4 regions of the uncultured Bacillus sp. genome follow, and region 3 is predicted to be linked to each of the others. Evidence: riboswitches for the same ligand, from Rfam matches in the RefSeq annotation. Region 3 holds a riboswitch; each other region holds the start of a gene.
The links. A riboswitch is a leader RNA that binds a small molecule or an ion and turns the genes downstream of it on or off. The one in region 3 is predicted to bind S-adenosylmethionine.
Positions count from the first base shown of each region.

Region 1 (4,688 bases), on a different contig from region 3:
GACTTCACTGAAGCCCTGCTGTTCAAATCCGACAGAGAATGTTTTTAAGCTTGGATGAAATTCCTTCGCAACGGATACAATAAAGGAAGAATCAATTCCGCCAGACAGGAATGAACCGACAGGAACGTCACTTCTCATATGAACGTTTACAGAGTCATAGATCGCGTCTCTGACTTCTTTTACAAGCTTATCTTCTTCAGTTTGAACTGGCTTAAAGTTCGCTTTGAAATACGTTTTGAATGTGATATCGCCGTCCGGGCGGATTGTGAACTGGGAACCCGGCTCTACTTTTTTCACATCGGCATCAAGCGTGCTTGGTTCAGGAACGAATTGGAAAGACATGTACTGCTGTAATGCCTCTTTATCTATTTCAATATCATTCTGAGCAACCATTAAACTTTTTCTCTCTGAGGCAAAATAAACCTGATCATTGATCGTTGTGTAGTACAACGGTTTAATGCCGAATGGATCTCTTGCTCCATAAAGCACATGATCGTTTTTATTCCAAATCAGAAAGGCAAACATACCGCGGAGTTTGGACGCCGCTTCTTCTTTATAGTGACGGTAAGTCGCAAGAAGAACCTCTGTGTCCGAATCCGTGTTGAATGTGTACCCCTTTGCTTCAAGTTCTTCTCTCAGTTCAATATAGTTATAGATTTCTCCGTTAAAGATAATCCAATATGTTTCATCTTCATATGATAAAGGCTGTCCGCCATTTTCTACATCAATAATGCTGAGCCGTCTGAATCCGAATCCAACGTGCTCATCATGGAAATATCCATCACTGTCAGGACCGCGGTGAACGATCATTTGGTTCATTTGTTTGATTAGTTCTTCTTGATCAGCGGTTTGAGCTAACGGATGCTTGTTAAAAACCCCGACAAATCCACACATAGTATTGCCTCCATAATTAAAATTGTCATCATTGAACCCCTATTTATAGACGCTGTGAATAGTATTTGGTTTCACGGTTATGTAAAAAAATAAACATGAATACAACGTGAAAAAGGGAAAGCCGCTTAACCAGTAAGCGGCTATAAAGTTATTCTCCTAACGCTTCTTTACGCAGCTGCTCCGCCTTGTCTGTACGTTCCCACGGAAGATCAACATCGTGGCGTCCAAAGTGGCCGTACGCAGCAGTTTGTTTGTAGATCGGACGGCGTAAATCAAGCATTTTGATAATGCCGGCAGGTCGTAAATCAAAGTTATTGCGAACAACTTCAATCAGTTTTTCCTCAGAAGCTTTTCCGGAACCGAATGTGTTGATTGAGATTGATACAGGCTGTGCAACACCGATCGCGTAAGCAAGCTGTACTTCGCAAGAATCAGCAAGCTCAGCCGCAACGATGTTTTTCGCAACGTATCTCGCTGCGTAAGCTGCAGAACGGTCTACCTTCGTTGCATCCTTACCTGAGAACGCTCCTCCGCCATGGCGTGCATAGCCGCCGTACGTATCAACGATGATTTTGCGTCCTGTTAGTCCCGCATCCCCTTGAGGACCTCCGATTACGAAACGTCCTGTAGGGTTGATGAAATACTTTGTTTCTTCATCAATCAGCTCTTTAGGAACAACCGGATTGATCACATGTTCTTTGATGTTGCGCTGGATTTGCTCAAGCGTAATTTCAGGGTGGTGCTGAGTTGAAATAACAATCGCGTCAATGCGGACAGGTTTGTTATTTTCATCGTACTCAACCGTTACCTGTGTTTTGCCGTCAGGGCGAAGGTACGGAAGAATATCTTCTTTACGGACTTCACTCAGGCGGCGGGCTAATTTATGAGCAAGTGAAATTGGAAGAGGCATAAGCTCTTTCGTTTCGTTGCACGCGTAACCGAACATTAAACCTTGGTCACCCGCACCGATCGCTTCAATTTCTTCGTCGCTCATTGTGCCTTCACGGGCTTCAAGCGCTTGGTCTACACCCATTGCGATATCAGCAGACTGCTCGTCAATTGATGTTAAAACCGCACAAGTTTCCGCATCAAATCCGTATTTCGCACGTGTGTATCCGATTTCTTTAATGGTTTGACGAACCGTTTTCGGAATGTCAACATACGTAGATGTTGTGATTTCTCCGCTGACAAGCACCAAACCAGTTGTCACAGACGTCTCACAAGCAACACGCGCGTTAGGGTCTTTCTTTAAAATTTCATCTAAAATGCTGTCAGAAATCTGGTCACAGATTTTATCCGGATGCCCCTCCGTAACAGATTCTGATGTAAATAAACGACGATTTTTACTCATGATTTGCTTCCTCCTGCACAAGGCCTCCCGAAAGACCTTGTATATATGATACGGAACTCGCTCCCTCTTATACAATGTAACGTTATATTAGAGAATGTTAATTGGCATATTTATGAAATAAAAAAACCTTTTCCATCGAGGAAAGGGTTTGGTCTTTGTGCCTTTCACTCTTATCGCTCAAGGAATCATACAACCTTGCAACAGGTTAGCACCTTGGTTGTCTCACACAGTTAAACATAATAAATAACAGAGAAACCGGTTGCTGGGCTTCATAGGGCCTGTCCCTCCGCCAGCTCGGGATAAGAGTATCCGCTCAATGAAATATCTTATCGTAAAAGGGTTTGCAATGTCAATATGATTCAGAAGAAATAGGCACCTATATCGAGGGAAAACATTGGAAAACGCACACACAAAAAAACGATAAATAGTATAGACTATTTGAAAATATATGTTATACTAATTCACAATTAGCAAAACACAAAAAACGATAAAGGAAGGTTTCATATGAACTCAGTTGATTTAACCGCTGATTTACAAGCCTTATTAACAAGCCCAAATGTGCGTCATAATTTATCAGCAGCGCAGCTTACAGAAAAAGTACTTTCCCGGAACGAAGGCATTTTAACTTCTACGGGTGCTGTTCGGGCGACAACAGGCGCTTATACAGGACGCTCACCTAATGACAAATTTATCGTGGAGGAAGAAAGCACGATAAATAAGATCGATTGGGGTACGGTGAATCAGCCGATTTCAGAAGAAGCGTTTGAGCGGCTGTACACGAAAGTTGTCAGCTATCTGAAACAGCGGGATGAGCTGTTTGTTTTCGAAGGATTTGCCGGCGCAGATGAAAAATACAGACTGCCGATCACTGTCGTAAATGAGTTCGCATGGCACAATTTATTCGCCAGACAGCTGTTTATCCGCCCAGAAGGCAATGATAAGAAAACAGTTGAACAACCGTTTACCATTCTTTCTGCTCCGCATTTCAAAGCAGATCCAAAAACAGACGGCACACATTCCGAAACCTTTATTATTGTCTCTTTCGAAAAGCGGACGATTTTAATCGGCGGAACAGAGTATGCCGGAGAAATGAAGAAGTCCATCTTCTCCATTATGAATTTCCTGCTCCCTGAAAGAGATATTTTATCCATGCATTGCTCTGCCAATGTCGGTGAAAAAGGCGATGTTGCCCTTTTCTTCGGACTGTCTGGAACAGGCAAGACCACTCTTTCAGCCGATGCTGACCGCAAACTGATCGGCGATGATGAACACGGATGGTCTGACACAGGCGTCTTTAATATTGAAGGCGGATGCTACGCCAAGTGTATTCATTTAAGCGAAGAAAAGGAACCTCAGATCTTTAACGCGATCCGCTTCGGGTCTGTTCTCGAAAATGTTGTTGTTGATGAAGATACACGCGAAGCCAATTATGATGATTCCTTCTATACCGAAAACACGCGTGCGGCTTACCCGATTCATATGATTGACAACATCGTGACACCAAGCATGGCAGACCACCCGTCAGCAATTGTATTTTTGACGGCTGATGCATTCGGAGTCTTGCCCCCGATTAGCAAACTGACGAAGGAGCAGGCGATGTATCATTTCTTGAGCGGTTATACGAGTAAGCTAGCCGGAACCGAACGCGGTGTGACGTCTCCTGAGACGACGTTTTCCACATGCTTCGGCTCACCGTTCCTGCCGCTTCCTGCTCATGTCTATGCTGAAATGCTCGGCAAAAAGATCGATGAACACGGCGCAGACGTTTTCTTGGTCAATACCGGCTGGACCGGCGGCGGCTACGGTACAGGCGAACGCATGAAGCTTTCTTACACGAGAGCGATGGTCAAAGCAGCGATTGAAGGCAAATTAGAGGATACAGAAATGATGACTGACGATATTTTCGGCCTGCATATACCGGTCCATGTTCCTGGCGTTCCTGATCATATCCTTCAGCCTGAAAACACGTGGAGCAACAAGAAAGAATACAGAGAAAAGGCTCTCTACCTCGCAAATGAATTCAAAGAGAATTTTAAAAAATTCGCACATACAGATGCCATTGCACTGGCAGGCGGCCCTCTCGTTTAAAAAGCAAAAGCCAAGAGCAATTACGCTCTTGGCTTGTTTTAATTGACAGAATGCAAAGAAGTCAGCTTGTACGTAATGATGGTCCGGCCGTCTTCCCATTGAAGTTTCTGCACTTCAGCTGTGCCTGACTTTTCGCCGAACTTTGTTTTGCGCACATCCATCGGAATCTCCATCGGATACACACGGTATCCGTCTTTCTCTAACGTGAATATATTTTCATCTATGCGAACTTCTTTTCCTTTTGTCACAATCAGTGTATTAAATTCAACAGGCATTCCCAAAGTGAAATCCCCTTTCGTTCTCTTTTTTCTTTATCATAACATATTTCACCGTCAGCGGTTTTTCATCCATTGCG
Region 1 covers NZ_CATYRA010000004.1:3,555-8,242, reverse strand. The annotation lists gene asnB (asparagine synthase (glutamine-hydrolyzing)) at 1-894, opposite strand, end outside; gene metK (methionine adenosyltransferase) at 1,043-2,245, opposite strand; SAM riboswitch class I at 2,413-2,551, opposite strand; gene pckA (phosphoenolpyruvate carboxykinase (ATP)) at 2,750-4,333, shown strand; gene Q5C82_RS07825 (DUF2584 domain-containing protein) at 4,372-4,614, opposite strand; gene Q5C82_RS07820 (S9 family peptidase) at 4,666-4,688, opposite strand, start outside.
Region 1: it holds a riboswitch for S-adenosylmethionine, as region 3 does, so the genes downstream of both, metK (methionine adenosyltransferase) here and Q5C82_RS06560 (bifunctional homocysteine S-methyltransferase/methylenetetrahydrofolate reductase) in region 3, are expected to answer to the same signal.

Region 2 (4,688 bases), on a different contig from region 3:
CGGGATATGTCGATACAAAGCTTGTCCGCAATCAGCTGAGCGATCTTTCAAAAACGAGAAATGTCCCTTACGACTCCGTGCTTGAACAGGTCATTTTCCCGCTTGTGCCGCAAAAACGATTGCTTTCCGTCAAGGAAATCGCGGATTATGCGGTGTTTTTGGCAAGCGAGAAAGCAAAGGGTATCACCGGGCAGGCTGTCGTCCTTGATGGGGGCTACACCGCTCAATAACATAAAAAACACACTTGCTCCGCCAGGGAATCAAGTGTGTTTTTTCTTTGCTTATTTCCAAACATCGTTAGCGATCTCAACCACATGGCGAAGCTTCGCCCATTGCTGTTCTTCAGTCAGCTTGTTGCCTTCCTCAGTTGAAGCGAATCCGCATTGAGGGCTGAGGCAAAGCTGGTCTAAGCTCACATAGCGGGACGCTTCTTCGATACGGCGTTTTACATCGTCTGGATGTTCAAGCTCACCGAATTTAGATGTCACTAAGCCAAGGACAAGCTGAAGATCAGAGCGCTTCACATAACGGAGTGGTTCAAATCCGCCTGAGCGTGAATCATCATACTCTAGGAAAAGCCCGTCCAGGTTCAAGCCGTCAAAAATGGTTTCGGCTGCTGCGTCATAGCCGCCTTCCGCTGTCCAAGTGGACTGGAAGTTGCCGCGGCAAATATGCATTGTTACGGTCAAGTCATCCGGACGGTCTGCAATCGCGTCGTTAATGGATTTCGCAAACAGCTGGCGAAGCTCGTCAGGCGTTGTTCCGAACGCTTCGATTTGTTTTAAGCCTTTTTCAGATAAGAAAACAGCCCATGCTGTATCATCAAGCTGGAGGTAGCGGCAGCCTCTGTCATAAAACGCTTGAATCGCTTTTTTATATGCTTTGGATACATCGTGCTGGAAAAGGTGATAGTCGTTTTTGTATGCGTCCTTTTCCAGCTTTCCGCGGAAAAACAGCATATTCGGGCTTGGGATCGTCATCTTTGGCGTAGCGTCACCGGCAATGCTATGGAGAAATGAGTAATCTTCAAGCATTGGGTGAGTTGAAAAGTCGATATCACCGGTGACTTTTATGCCTCGTGCTTTTGTCTGTACATTATGGAATTGAATGCCCTGCTCAGGAGTAAACGGCTCAACGCCATCCAGGTTTTCCAGGAAATCAAAATGCCACCATGCTCTGCGGAATTCACCGTCTGTCACGACGTTCAGGCCGGTTTCCTTCTGTTTTTCCACAATGCGGATGATTTCATCGTTTTCGATTTGGCGAAGCTGCTCAGCCGTAATCTCGCCGGCCGCTTTTTGCAGCCGCGCTTTTTTAACAGGCTCAGATCTCAGCAGGCTTCCAACTTGATCCGCGTGAAACGGCGGTTTTTTTCTTTGAAGTGATTTTTGTTCTGCGGGTGTTGTTTGTTGTGGCATGTTGTCCATTCCTTCTTTCCATTCGAATATAAAAAAGCTCTTCCTTTGGATAAGGAAGAGCTTGTGTGACAATCTCAACCTTATCTTCAAGAGCAATCATTGCTCTAAAGGATTTAGCACCATTCTGTTAAACAGCGGTTGCCGGGTATCGCAGGGCCAGTCCCTCCACCTCTCTTGATAAGGAAAACCTTTTTATGAAATTTTCTGATAGCATATATTATTCACACTTTTTTCGTTTCTGTCAATGATAGATTATCTCCACACATCGTTGGCGATGTCGATGACATGGCGCAGCTTCGCCCATTGCTGCTCCTCTGTCAAAAGATTTCCTTCTTCAGTAGAGGCGAAACCGCACTGCGGGCTGAGGCACAGCTGATCCAGGCTGACAAAGCGTGCCGCTTCATTGATTCGGCGTTTCACATCCTCAGGATTTTCAAGCTCACCGTATTTGGATGTAATCAAGCCAAGCACAATTTGCAGATTTTTGCGTTTCACGAAACGGAGCGGATCAAAATTTCCGGAGCGGTCATCATCGTATTCTAAGAACAGCCCATCCAGATTTAAGCCGTCCAAAATTATTTCCGCTACAGCATCGTAGCCTCCTGATGCCGCCCAAGTTGAACGGAAGTTGCCGCGGCAAATGTGCATCGTGATTGCTAAATCATCAGGACGGTCTGCTACTGCATCGTTAATCGTTTTGGCGAATAAGGCAGGCAATGTTTCTGGATCACCGCCAAGCGCCCGGACGACCTCTCTGCCTTTTTCCTCAAAGAAGAGAGACCATGACGTATCATCAAGCTGAAGATAGCGGCATCCAGCATCATAGAAGGCTTTAATTGCTTTTTTGTACGTTTGGGCCAGATCATGAAAATATTCCTCTTGGTCGTCATAAATCCCTTTATCCGCCTTTTCACCGAAAAACAGCATATTCGGGCTCGGAATCGTCAATTTTGGTGTCGCGTCGCCGGCGATCTCATGTAAAAATTGATAATCGGCAAGCGCTGGGTGGCTCGTAAAATCGAGTTTTCCCGTCACTTTGATGCTGCGTGCTTTTGTTTTCGCATGATGGAACTGAATCCCTTCAGCCGGGATGAACGCTTCTACACCGTCAAGCCCTTCCAGGAAATCGTAATGCCACCAAGATCGGCGGAATTCCCCATCTGTTACCACATCGAGGCCGATTTCTTTTTGTTTTTCTACAATGCGAGTGATTTCTTGATTTTCGATATCACGAAGCTGATCCGCAGTGATCTCGCCGGCTGCTTTTTTTTGCCGGGCTTCTTTCACCGGAGCAGATCTCAGTAAACTGCCGACATGATCGGCACGGAAAGGAGCTTTGCGTTGTTTTTCTGTTTTTTGTCCTGCAACATTTGTTTGTTGAGCCATGTCATTCGCCTCTTTTCTGAAATGTGTTGAGCATAAAAAAGCTCTCCCTTTGAGTAAGGAAGAGCTTGAATGATCAAATCTCCGCCTCATCTGCAAGAACGCAATGTTCTAAAGGATTTAGCACCATTCTGTATGAAACAGCGGTTGCCGGGTATCATAGGGCCAGTCCCTCCACCTCTCTTGATAAGGTACATCTTCATATTCAGATTTCAATTATCTTAATATTATTACTTTTGACTCAATTGTCAACAATTTTTTAGAAAATACTTTCATCTTCGTCGTTATATAATACCATATCAAGCACGATAGCAATGGCTGTACAGATCAGCACATCTTCCTCGTTTGCAATCTGCAAATGATAGGAATCACCCCAGCTGAGCCACTTTTTGCTCACTGACATACGGACATTCTCCCCGTCCGTCAGTTGAAATTCATCCTTCCACAAGTCACCGTCAATTTCCCAGTTAAGCTTGGAAATTTCAAATTTCGGTTTGAAAAACGTTAATTTCTTCGCCACTTCACAAACTGTTTCCCCGCCAATTGAAATCTCGTATCGCGGCAATACAGACATTACTTTTTGTTCGATAGAAACGAGTGTTTTTCCGGATGAATCTGTCATTTGTAGCGAGTCTCCTAACGAAAAGAATCGGCCCTCGACCTTGAAAGCCTCTTGTTCATCTCGGTCATAAATGTGAAATGCATCTTTAAACGAGAACATTTTTTGTTTCATAAATAGTTCGATCATTGCTGAAATCTCCTTTTGGATTTGCCTTGTAAGAGATTACGGACAGGCGGCAAAAAGGTTTCAAGTTCCAAATCTAGTGATCAGAAACCCTGCTGATTGTTTTCCCGAGTAATAAATGTTTCTAAAATTGAAAAAGGCTGCATGATTCAGCAGCCTTTTCGTTTGAAATATAGGATTAGGAAAGATGCATCCGGCGTTTTTGGCGGATCGCGTCAAGGTCGATTAGGTTGTTGTGATGAGGTGCGGCTGCTGGCAGAGGGCTTGTCTTTTGCGGTTTGCGGCGATTGTCCTTGCTGAAAGAAAAAAGAAGATAGCCGCATAATGCGATGATAATAAATAGGATCATTTTACATACCTCCCAAAAAAAGTTTTGGTATTCTCTATTGTACGGATAAAATGTCAAAAAGTATTCAAAAAATTCAAAATCGATCAAAAATAAATAACTGCCCCTCAAAAACAGTCTAACCTGTTGACCTGAAAATAGTCTTACAACATGGTGATTGTTCTGGTTGATGATTGGTTCTATAGTTACTATCGACGATAAAATAAATTCCTTTATATAACTTTTAACCTAAAATTTCATAATTCGAATTACCTGTTTTCGGGTGCTGTTTTCTTGCTTGTTTGGTTTATACCCTATTTTGCGGAATCAAACACAAAAAACCCAAATTACGGAGCATTTGGGCGGTACGAGGGTATGCAGATTGTGGTTTTGTGGATTTGAAAGACTGATCAGAAGAAGCGTTTGAACATTTTTCTGATTTTTTGAAATGGGCTCGATTTCTTTTGCATGTTAAGCGGCCTGGTCATCATCCATTTTTTCAATAGACTTTTTGCAGCTATTGCATGTTTTGTCATTGTTTTTCCTCCTCAACTGTTGATACTTGTTTTACGGAGGAAGTATTCAAAATGTTTCATTTTTACACAAAAAACCAGTCCTTTTTTAGGACTGGCTTTTGGTATTATGCCTGTTCTTCAAACAGTTTTGCAATCTCAACGATGACATTTACGGCTTTTACCATGTTATCAGCTGAGATGTATTCAAATTTGCCGTGGAAGTTTTCCCCGCCGGTAAAGATGTTTGGCGTCGGGAGTCCCATGTAGGACAGCTGGGATCCGTCCGTGCCGCCGCGAATTGG
Region 2 covers NZ_CATYRA010000001.1:535,078-539,765, reverse strand. The annotation lists gene Q5C82_RS02680 (3-hydroxybutyrate dehydrogenase) at 1-230, shown strand, start outside; gene Q5C82_RS02675 (5-methyltetrahydropteroyltriglutamate--homocysteine S-methyltransferase) at 282-1,418, opposite strand; SAM riboswitch class I at 1,496-1,602, opposite strand; gene Q5C82_RS02670 (5-methyltetrahydropteroyltriglutamate--homocysteine S-methyltransferase) at 1,671-2,804, opposite strand; SAM riboswitch class I at 2,888-2,994, opposite strand; gene Q5C82_RS02665 (LURP-one-related/scramblase family protein) at 3,061-3,549, opposite strand; gene Q5C82_RS02660 (hypothetical protein) at 3,725-4,003, opposite strand; gene Q5C82_RS02655 (hypothetical protein) at 4,282-4,407, opposite strand; gene pepT (peptidase T) at 4,512-4,688, opposite strand, start outside.
Region 2: it holds a riboswitch for S-adenosylmethionine, as region 3 does, so the genes downstream of both, Q5C82_RS02670 (5-methyltetrahydropteroyltriglutamate--homocysteine S-methyltransferase) here and Q5C82_RS06560 (bifunctional homocysteine S-methyltransferase/methylenetetrahydrofolate reductase) in region 3, are expected to answer to the same signal.

Region 3 (4,688 bases):
CCGTCTTCTTTTACTTGAATCACCCTTCCCGTGATTCTTGAGCCGAGTCTTGGCTCTTCTTTTCTTTCTGACGGATGGATAAAACCGCGGATCCCGTCGTCTGTGATGATGAATGAACCCGTTGCGATTAATCTGTACACCGTACCTGACAGCTCTTTATTCATCAGATCTTCTGAAGCGTCGGTAAACAGTTCGCTGATGATATCTTCCGGCGCTGGTTTCGCAAACATGCGCCCCCGGTTCGTCACTTTCAGCATACAGTATAGTTTATCCCCTTTTTGCGGCCAGACATCCTCGTATGGCGGCAAATGCTCAGTTGCAACAAGCGCGTCCTTAGATAAGCCGACATCAACGAAAACGCCCATATCTTCCACTTTATCCACCACTTCGACCCAGCCGTACTCATCAGCGCTGATGACCGGAATTTTCATCGTGGCCGCAAGTCTTTCCTGCTGGTCGACGTATATAAAGACCTCTACCTCATCCCTATCTTCGATATCCTCAGTTATTTCACTGTTATGTAAGAGAATCGTATCTTCTCCGTCGGTTAAAAAGTAACCGAAGTCAGTTTGGTGATCTATACTCAAGGTTAATTGCTGCCCTGGTCTCATGCTATCGTCCTTCCTGTTCCGCTTATTTTTCTGCGGATTCTGTTAACATTTTTTCCAATCATCTCAAATTGATTCTTTGTTCTGTTGGAAGTTTCTCTTTATTCTACTATAATCAACACATAAGTTAAATGTTATGGAGGTTTTCTTATGGCAAAAGAAAGTTCATTTGATATTGTATCCAAGGTGGAATTGCCCGAAGTGCTAAATGCGATCCAAATCGCACTGAAAGAAATCAGCACACGCTATGACTTTAAAGGAAGCAAAAGCGACATTTCTTTAGATAAAGAGGAGCTTGTCCTCGTTTCTGATGACGAATTTAAATTAAGCCAGTTGAAAGATGTGCTGGTCAGTAAATTGATTAAACGAAACGTGCCGACAAAAAACATTGATTACGGCAAGGTTGAAAGCGCGTCAGGCGGAACGGTGCGCCAGCGTGCAAAGCTTGTTCAAGGCATTGACAAGGACAACGCCAAAAAAATCAATACCATCATCAAAAATTCCGGACTGAAAGTAAAGTCTCAAGTGCAGGATGATCAAGTGCGCGTCACTGGAAAAAACAAGGATGACCTGCAGCAGATCATCACAGCAGTACGCGGCGCAGATCTGCCAATTGACGTTCAATTTATTAATTTCAGATAAATTTTCTGAATCCTATTGATTATTGTCTTTATTTTCGGTAAATTTGGAGAAAGGGAAAATGCCAGTTTTCTTTAGAGCACTTCCTGAACACAAAAATTTCATATCCGTTCTTATCAAGAGAAGCAGAGGGACTGGCCCGACGAAGCTTCAGCAACCGGTGTAATGGCAATCAGCCATGACCAAGGTGCTAAATCCAGCAAGCTCGAACAGCTTGGAAGATAAGAAGAGACAAAATCACTGACAAAGTCTTCTTCTTAAGAGGACTTTTTTTATTTCTCTTTTTTCCTTGCTGAATGTGAATAAAGGAGGCAGACAATGGGACTTTTAGAAGATTTGCAAAAACAGGTGTTAATCGGTGACGGTGCCATGGGGACGCTCCTCTACTCCTATGGCATTGACAGATGCTTTGAGGAGCTCAACATTTCAAAGCCGGAGGAAATTCAGCGCATACATAAAGCGTACGTTGAGGCTGGAGCCAACATCATTCAAACAAATACGTACGGGGCCAATTATATTAAACTATCCAGACACGGGCTTGAGGATGACATCAAAAAAATGAATCAGGAGGCGGTAAAAATCGCGCGGGCTTCAGCAGGCGATGCGTACGTGCTGGGGACAATGGGCGGCATCCGCACCTTTAATAAAAATGCGTACAGCCTTGACGAAATCAAACGCAGCTTTCGCGAACAGCTGTACCTGCTGCTGCATGAAGAGCCGGATGGGCTGCTGTTAGAAACGTATTACGATTTGGAAGAAGCCCGTGAAGTGCTGAAAATCGCGCGCAAAGAGACTAGCCTTCCGATTATGCTTAATGTCTCCATGCATGAGCAAGGTGTACTGCAGGACGGAACACCGCTTTCTGAAGCATTGCGATCGATTGCGGATCTCGGGGCTGATATCGTCGGCATTAACTGCCGGCTCGGCCCTTATCACATGATTGAAGCGCTTAGCGAAGTGCCGATTTTTGATGACGTGTTCTTATCAGTTTATCCGAACAGCAGTCTTCCCTCGCTTGAAGAAGGCCGGCTCGTCTATGAAACAGACGACACGTATTTTCAAAACAGCGCGTCAGAATTCCGCAAGCAAGGCGCACGGATTATCGGCGGCTGCTGCGGCACCACGCCGAATCACATCCGGGCGATGGCGGAAGCGGTTGGCGGGCTTGCTCCGATTACAGATAAAGAAGTCAAAACCCGGCCTAAGGAATTCATTTCTGTTCAGGATGAGCGGACAGAACCGGGCCTGAATGAGATCGCAGCGAAAAAACGCTCCATTATCGTAGAGCTGGATCCACCAAAAAAATTGAGCTTTGACAAATTTCTGTCCGCCGCTGCTGAATTAAAAGAAGCGGGAATCGACGCCCTGACCCTCGCTGACAATTCCCTGGCTACTCCGCGGATCAGCAATGTTGCCTGCGGCGCCCTTGTGAAGCAACAGCTCGATATGCGCTCCCTTGTCCATATTACGTGCCGTGACCGAAACATTATCGGCTTGCAGTCACATTTAATGGGCCTTGATACGTTAGGGCTGAATGACGTGCTGGCCATTACCGGCGATCCTTCTAAGATCGGGGATTTTCCGGGTGCGACGTCTGTGTATGATTTAACATCCTTTGATTTAATCAGGCTGATCAAACAATTCAACGAAGGACTGTCCCTGTCTGGAAAACCGCTTGGCAAGAAAACGAATTTCTCAGTCGCCGCCGCATTTAATCCTAACGTCCGCCATCTGGATAAAGCGGTAAAACGGCTGGAGAAAAAAATAGATTGCGGCGCCGATTATTTTGTTTCACAGCCTGTCTATTCCGAGCAGCAGCTTGTCGATATCCATAACGAAACAAAGCATCTGAAGACACCGGTCTATATCGGCATTATGCCGCTCACAAGCAGCCGAAATGCTGAATTCATCCACAATGAAATTCCGGGCATTAAGCTATCTGACTCTATTCGCGAAAAAATGGCTCTCGCCGGCGAGGATAAAGAGAAACAAAAAGCGGAAGGCCTTGCGATTGCACGCTCCCTGTTGGATACGGCATGCGAGCTGTTTAACGGCATCTACTTGATTACGCCTTTTCTCAGATCTGACTTAACCGCCGAGCTCACTTCGTACATTCAGCAAAAAGATGAGCAGCGCCAAAATATCTATTTGCATTAATACCTAGAAGACTGCCTGAGCCAATCGGGCGGTCTTTTTCAATGTAATTCGTGTTACGATAAAAGAAAATCAGTTTATGAGGAGGAACATCATGCTCGAAGTTAAAGCCATTTCTGCGGAAGATACTTACGACATCCGGCACCGCATCCTGCGTCCCCATCAATCCATCGAACAATGCAAATATGAACAGGATCATGCGGAAGGCGCCTTTCATCTCGGTGTGTTTTATGAAGGAACGCTGATCAGCATCGCTTCTTTTTCCCCTCAAAATCAGCCATTATTAACGGAATCCCCTGCATATCGGCTGAGAGGCATGGCGACGCTTGAAGGATATCGCGAGCAAAAAGCCGGAAGCACGCTGATCAAATATGCGGAGCAAAAACTGGCAGACAGAGGCGTACAGGCGGTCTGGTGCAATGCAAGACAACATGTCAAAGGCTACTACGCAAAGCTTGGCTGGAAAGATCTTGGCGAACCGTTTGAGATTCCCGGCATCGGCACTCATGTTGTCATGTACAAAACATTCGGAACAAGCAGGTGACCCGTATGAAGGTAATGGATGAGCTGATTGAGCTTAATGAAGAACATACCCCCGGACTATTGCGGCTTTGCAGGCAAGCCGGGTGGCCTGATTATGGCGAACAAGAGCTGGCATTGCTTGTCCAACAGGGGCGCTTTTTCGGTTATCAAAATGTCCGCGGAGACATTATTTCCTGCATCGGCTTGTTTTTGTTTGGCCGTCTTGCCTCTATCGGACTCGTCATCGTAGACAAAGAATACAAACGGCTCGGTCTCGGACGGCGGATGGTGAACGCGTGTATCAGCCAAACGGATGAAAGCACCGCTATCAGGCTTTGCGCCACAAAAGAAGGTTTGCCGCTTTATGAGAAAGCGGGTTTTCAAACAGCGGGTTCAGTCCGAAAGTACAGCTGTCACCGTTTTCAACCGATTGAAAACCAAGATCATCTTGATGCTGAACTGACGGCCTTTAGAGAACAAGACTTTCAAGAATTAGCCGCGGCCGATCTGGCTGCCTTTGGCGGAGATCGAACAAACCTTCTTCAGCAGCTTATTTCCACTTCAGAGGAATGCGTCATCGCCCGAAACAATGAGGGACATCTGATTGGCTACGGCCTATCTGTACAGACACCTGCCAATCTGAAATTCGGCCCCATCATCGCCCCATCATCAGACGTGGCTGCACAATTCATCAACAGGCTGGCCGCCGGCAAACAAGGTCCGTTGCGCATCGATATACCGGGTGAACACACATCTTTGCATGGC
Region 3 covers NZ_CATYRA010000003.1:148,752-153,439, forward strand. The annotation lists partial or broken gene Q5C82_RS06550 (S1 RNA-binding domain-containing protein) at 1-660, opposite strand, end outside; gene Q5C82_RS06555 (YajQ family cyclic di-GMP-binding protein) at 759-1,250, shown strand; SAM riboswitch class I at 1,358-1,475, shown strand; gene Q5C82_RS06560 (bifunctional homocysteine S-methyltransferase/methylenetetrahydrofolate reductase) at 1,566-3,404, shown strand; gene Q5C82_RS06565 (GNAT family N-acetyltransferase) at 3,496-3,945, shown strand; gene Q5C82_RS06570 (GNAT family N-acetyltransferase) at 3,951-4,688, shown strand, end outside.

Region 4 (4,688 bases), on a different contig from region 3:
AAAGGTCTGAGAACTGCTCGGAAGTATAGTCTTCAGGCACAGGCAGCCATGCAAAAAATGAACCTGCAGGAGCTGTCACATCCCAGCCGATTTCCCGGCATGCCGCAATCCAAGCGTTTCGCCTGCTCTCATATCGGGCATTTTGCTCCGCTACACACGTCTGATCAGCTAGCAGTGCCTTCGTTGCAGCCTCCTGAGTCGCTCTGAAAAGACTGACAAACATATGGTCTTGATAAAGATTGATCGCTTCAATGACCGAAGCGTTACCGACAGCGAAGCCGACCCGCCACCCTGCCATGTTATACGTTTTTGACAGCGTGTAAATTTCAATTCCGATATCCTTCGCACCTTCAGTCTGCAAAAAGCTTAACGGCTTGCAGCCGTCAAATCCTACAGCGCCGTAAGCAAAATCGTGAACGACACAGATTCCGTTCTCTTTCGCAAAACTCACGGTTTCTTCAAAAAACTCGGAGGTAGCAACAGCCCCAGTCGGATTATTCGGATAATTCAAATACATCAATTTCGCCTGTTCCCTCACTTCAGCGGCGATACTGCTGTAATCAGGAAGAAACGCCCTATCCTTTACGAGCGGCATCATTTCCATCTTCGCTTTCGCAAGTGTAACACCTGACCAGTAATCAGGATAGCCCGGATCCGGAACTAAAATCGTATCACCTGGATTCAACAAGCATTGCGGGAGCTCGACCAGACCGGCTTTCCCGCCGAATAATACAGCGACTTCAGTTTCTGGGTCAAGATCAATGCCGTATTCTCGCTTATAAAATGCTGCTGCGGCTGATTTCAGGCTGTATGAGCCGCGAAAAGACGAATATTTATGATTTTCAGGATCAGCAACGGCTCGTTTCATTTCCTCGACGATATGTTCCGGAGTCGGCTGATCCGGATTTCCCTGTCCGAGATTGATAACGTCGTGTCCTTCTGAGAGCTTTCGGTTCACTTTCTGCACCAAAGAAGCGAAGAATTGTTTAGGCAATTCCTTCAATACATGAGACTGTTCAAATTTCATCTATTCTCACCTTCTAAAAAAATCTTGAAATGATAGTCCATCATCATATATGGTTAAATGAAAAAAGTAAAGAAAAATTTGGGGTGTTAAAAAGATGAAATGGACGATATCTTGTCTTCAATTTGATATTTCATACGGTAAACCTTCGGAAAATATAAAAAAGGCTGAATTTTTGATTGAAAAAGAAAGCAAACATGCTGATGTTCTTGTTCTTCCTGAATTATGGACGACCGGATATGACTTGGCCAACCTTGATAAGCTCGCTGATGAAGACGGGCATTCTGCTCAGAGCTGGCTGCAAAAAACCGCAAAAAAACACGGGGTTCATATTGTCGCAGGATCTGTTGCTGTCAGAAAGGGTTCTGATGTTTATAATACAATGTTCATCGCAGATAAGGAAGGACGAATCATTAAAGAGTACAGCAAAGCCCATCTTTTTCAGCTGATGGATGAGCATGTGTATTTATCAGCCGGTTCCGAGGATGGATACTTCGAGCTTGAAGGCGTCAAAAGCTCAGGACTGATCTGTTATGATATCCGTTTTCCGGAATGGATCAGAAAACATACGACAAAAGGCGCTAACGTGCTGTTCATTTCTGCGGAATGGCCCCTGCCCCGTCTTGATCATTGGAAAAGCCTGCTTATTGCCCGGGCCATTGAAAATCAATGCTTTGTCGCTGCCTGCAATTGTACCGGTTCAAATCAAGATAATGAATTTGCCGGGCATAGCCTGATTATTGACCCTTGGGGACGTATATTGGCCGAGGGCGGCCGTGAAGAAGGCATTGTCAGAGCGGAAATTGACCTTCAAGAAAGCGTTGACGTGCGGGGAAAAATTCCTGTTTTTGATGATATCAGAAAAGATTTATATTAAAAAATATATTGACAATTCAATCAAACACCTGTTACTATGTTCATCAACTGATAAATTAGAATTGTTTAACAAGTGAATATATTCTCTTATCGAGAGTTGGGCGAGGGATTGGCCTTTTGACCCCAACAGCAACCGACCGTAATTCCATTGTGAAATGGGGCGCATCTTCTTGGCGCCGAGACTGAGGTCTCGTAAGGCACGGTGCTAATTCCATCAGATTTGATCTGAGAGATAAGAGAGGCGGGACATGATTGTTAAGCCTCCTTCTCTCTGAGAAGGAGGCTTTTTTACGGCCATTCTGCGGCACACATATCAAGAGATTACATAATTGGAGGTTATGACAATGGCAGTCACAAAAACACCTTTATACGAAACGTTAAATGAAAGCTCCGCTGTGGCGCTGGCAGTGAAGCTTGGCTTATTTCCAAACAAAAGCACGCTGACATGCCAGGAGATCGGCGACGGCAACTTAAATTACGTTTTTCATATTTATGATCAAGAACATGACAGAGCTTTGATCATTAAACAGGCAGTTCCATATGCAAAAGTCGTTGGAGAAAGCTGGCCGCTGACAATCGATCGCGCAAGAATCGAAAGCAGCGCTCTCATCCGTCAAGGCGAGCATGTCCCTCATCTGGTTCCAAGAGTGTTTTATTCTGATACAGAAATGGCGGTTACCGTCATGGAGGATCTCTCTCACCTGAAAATCGCAAGAAAAGGACTCATTGAGGGTGACCATTATCCGCATCTGTCACAGCACATCGGTGAATTTTTAGGAAAGACCCTTTTCTATTCATCAGATTACGCGCTTGAACCCAAGGTGAAAAAACAGCTTGTTAAACAGTTTACAAATCCGGAGCTGTGCGACATTACAGAAAGACTTGTCTTTACAGACCCTTTCTTTGACCATGACACAAATGATTTTGAAGAAGAGCTTCGTCCTTTTGTTGAGAAGCTCTGGAAAAATGACAACGTCAAAATCGAAGCCGCAAAGCTGAAAAAGTCATTTTTAACATCGGCAGAAACGCTGATTCATGGTGATTTGCATACAGGAAGCATTTTTGCCAGCGAACATGAAACAAAGGTGATTGATCCTGAATTTGCTTTTTACGGACCGATCGGCTTTGATGTAGGCCAATTTATCGCCAACTTATTTTTGAACGCACTCGGCCGTGACGGGGCTGACAGAGAGCCGTTATATCACCATGTCAAGCAGGTCTGGGAAACATTTCAAGAGACATTCATTGAAGCCTGGGAGAAGGACAGTCTGGATGTTTACGCCAAAATTGACGGTTATCTTACTGATACGCTCAGTCATATTTTTGAAGAGGCGATCGGGTTTGCGGGCTGTGAACTGATACGCCGCGCGATCGGCCTTGCCCATGTGGCTGATCTGGATACAATCGTGCCATTTGATAAACGAATCGGCAGAAAACGGCTGGCGCTCGAAACCGGCACAGCCTTTATCGAAAAACGTTCGGAATTCAAAACGATAACGGATGTTATTGAATTATTTAAGTTACTTGTAAAGGAATGATCCATTCATGACCCATTCATTTGCTGTTCCCCGTTCTGTTGAATGGAAGGAAACAGCCATTACCATTTTAAATCAGCAAAAGCTTCCTGACGTGACGGAATATGTGGAGCTGACGACGAAAGAGGATGTATTTGACGCAATTGTCACGCTCAAAGTAAGAGGCGCCCCGGCCATCGGCATTACGGCTGCCTTCGGACTTGCGCTTGCTGCAAAAGACATTGAAACAGATGATGTCACGGAATTCCGCCGCAGACTGGAAGATATCAAACAATATTTAAACAGCTCACGGCCTACCGCCATTAATTTATCTTGGGCGCTTGAGAGACTGAGTCATTCAATCGAAAACGCCATTTCCGTAAATGAAGCAAAAACAAACCTTGTCCATGAAGCGATCCAGATTCAGGTCGAGGATGAGGAAACGTGCCGGATGATCGGCCAAAACGCCTTGCAGCTATTCAAAAAAGGTGACCGGATTATGACGATCTGCAATGCCGGCTCTATCGCGACAAGCCGCTATGGAACGGCGCTCGCTCCATTTTACCTGGCCAAACAAAAGGATTTGGGCCTGCATATTTATGCCTGTGAAACAAGGCCTGTCCTTCAAGGTTCACGTCTGACTGCGTGGGAGCTGATACAGGGAGGCATTGATGTCACTCTGATCACAGACAGCATGGCCGCCCATACGATGAAGGAAAAACAAATTTCCGCTGTCATCGTCGGAGCCGATCGAATTGCAAAGAACGGTGATACGGCAAATAAAATCGGAACATACGGTCTCGCGATTTTAGCAAACGCCTTTGATATTCCGTTTTTTGTCGCCGCACCTTTATCTACATTTGATCCAAAAGTGAAATGCGGCGCTGATATCCCGATAGAGGAACGAGATCCTGAGGAAGTAAGACAGATTTCCGGAGTCCGGACGGCTCCATCCGATGTGCCTGTCTTTAATCCCGCTTTTGACATTACACCTCATGATCTTATTTCAGGAATCATCACAGAAAAAGGGATTATGACCGGTAACTACGAAGAAGAAATTGAACAGCTGTTTAGAGGCGAAAAGGTTCATTAAAAAACCGCTGGACTTTGCTCATTTCGGGCCGAGTCAGCGGTTTTTTTGTTTGTTTTTATTGATATTGATGATTTCATCTTTTTGAGCGCTGGATAAAATATGCAGTTTCACAAACAGTTTGGCAAAAACGGCAATTTTCTCAGAGCGGCTCGGCTTCAATTGCTTTGTCCTCCTTTTTCAT
Region 4 covers NZ_CATYRA010000009.1:76,708-81,395, forward strand. The annotation lists gene mtnE (methionine-glutamine aminotransferase) at 1-1,027, opposite strand, end outside; gene Q5C82_RS15320 (carbon-nitrogen family hydrolase) at 1,122-1,901, shown strand; SAM riboswitch class I at 1,985-2,139, shown strand; gene mtnK (S-methyl-5-thioribose kinase) at 2,245-3,438, shown strand; gene mtnA (S-methyl-5-thioribose-1-phosphate isomerase) at 3,446-4,507, shown strand; gene Q5C82_RS15335 (hypothetical protein) at 4,541-4,666, opposite strand.
Region 4: it holds a riboswitch for S-adenosylmethionine, as region 3 does, so the genes downstream of both, mtnK (S-methyl-5-thioribose kinase) here and Q5C82_RS06560 (bifunctional homocysteine S-methyltransferase/methylenetetrahydrofolate reductase) in region 3, are expected to answer to the same signal.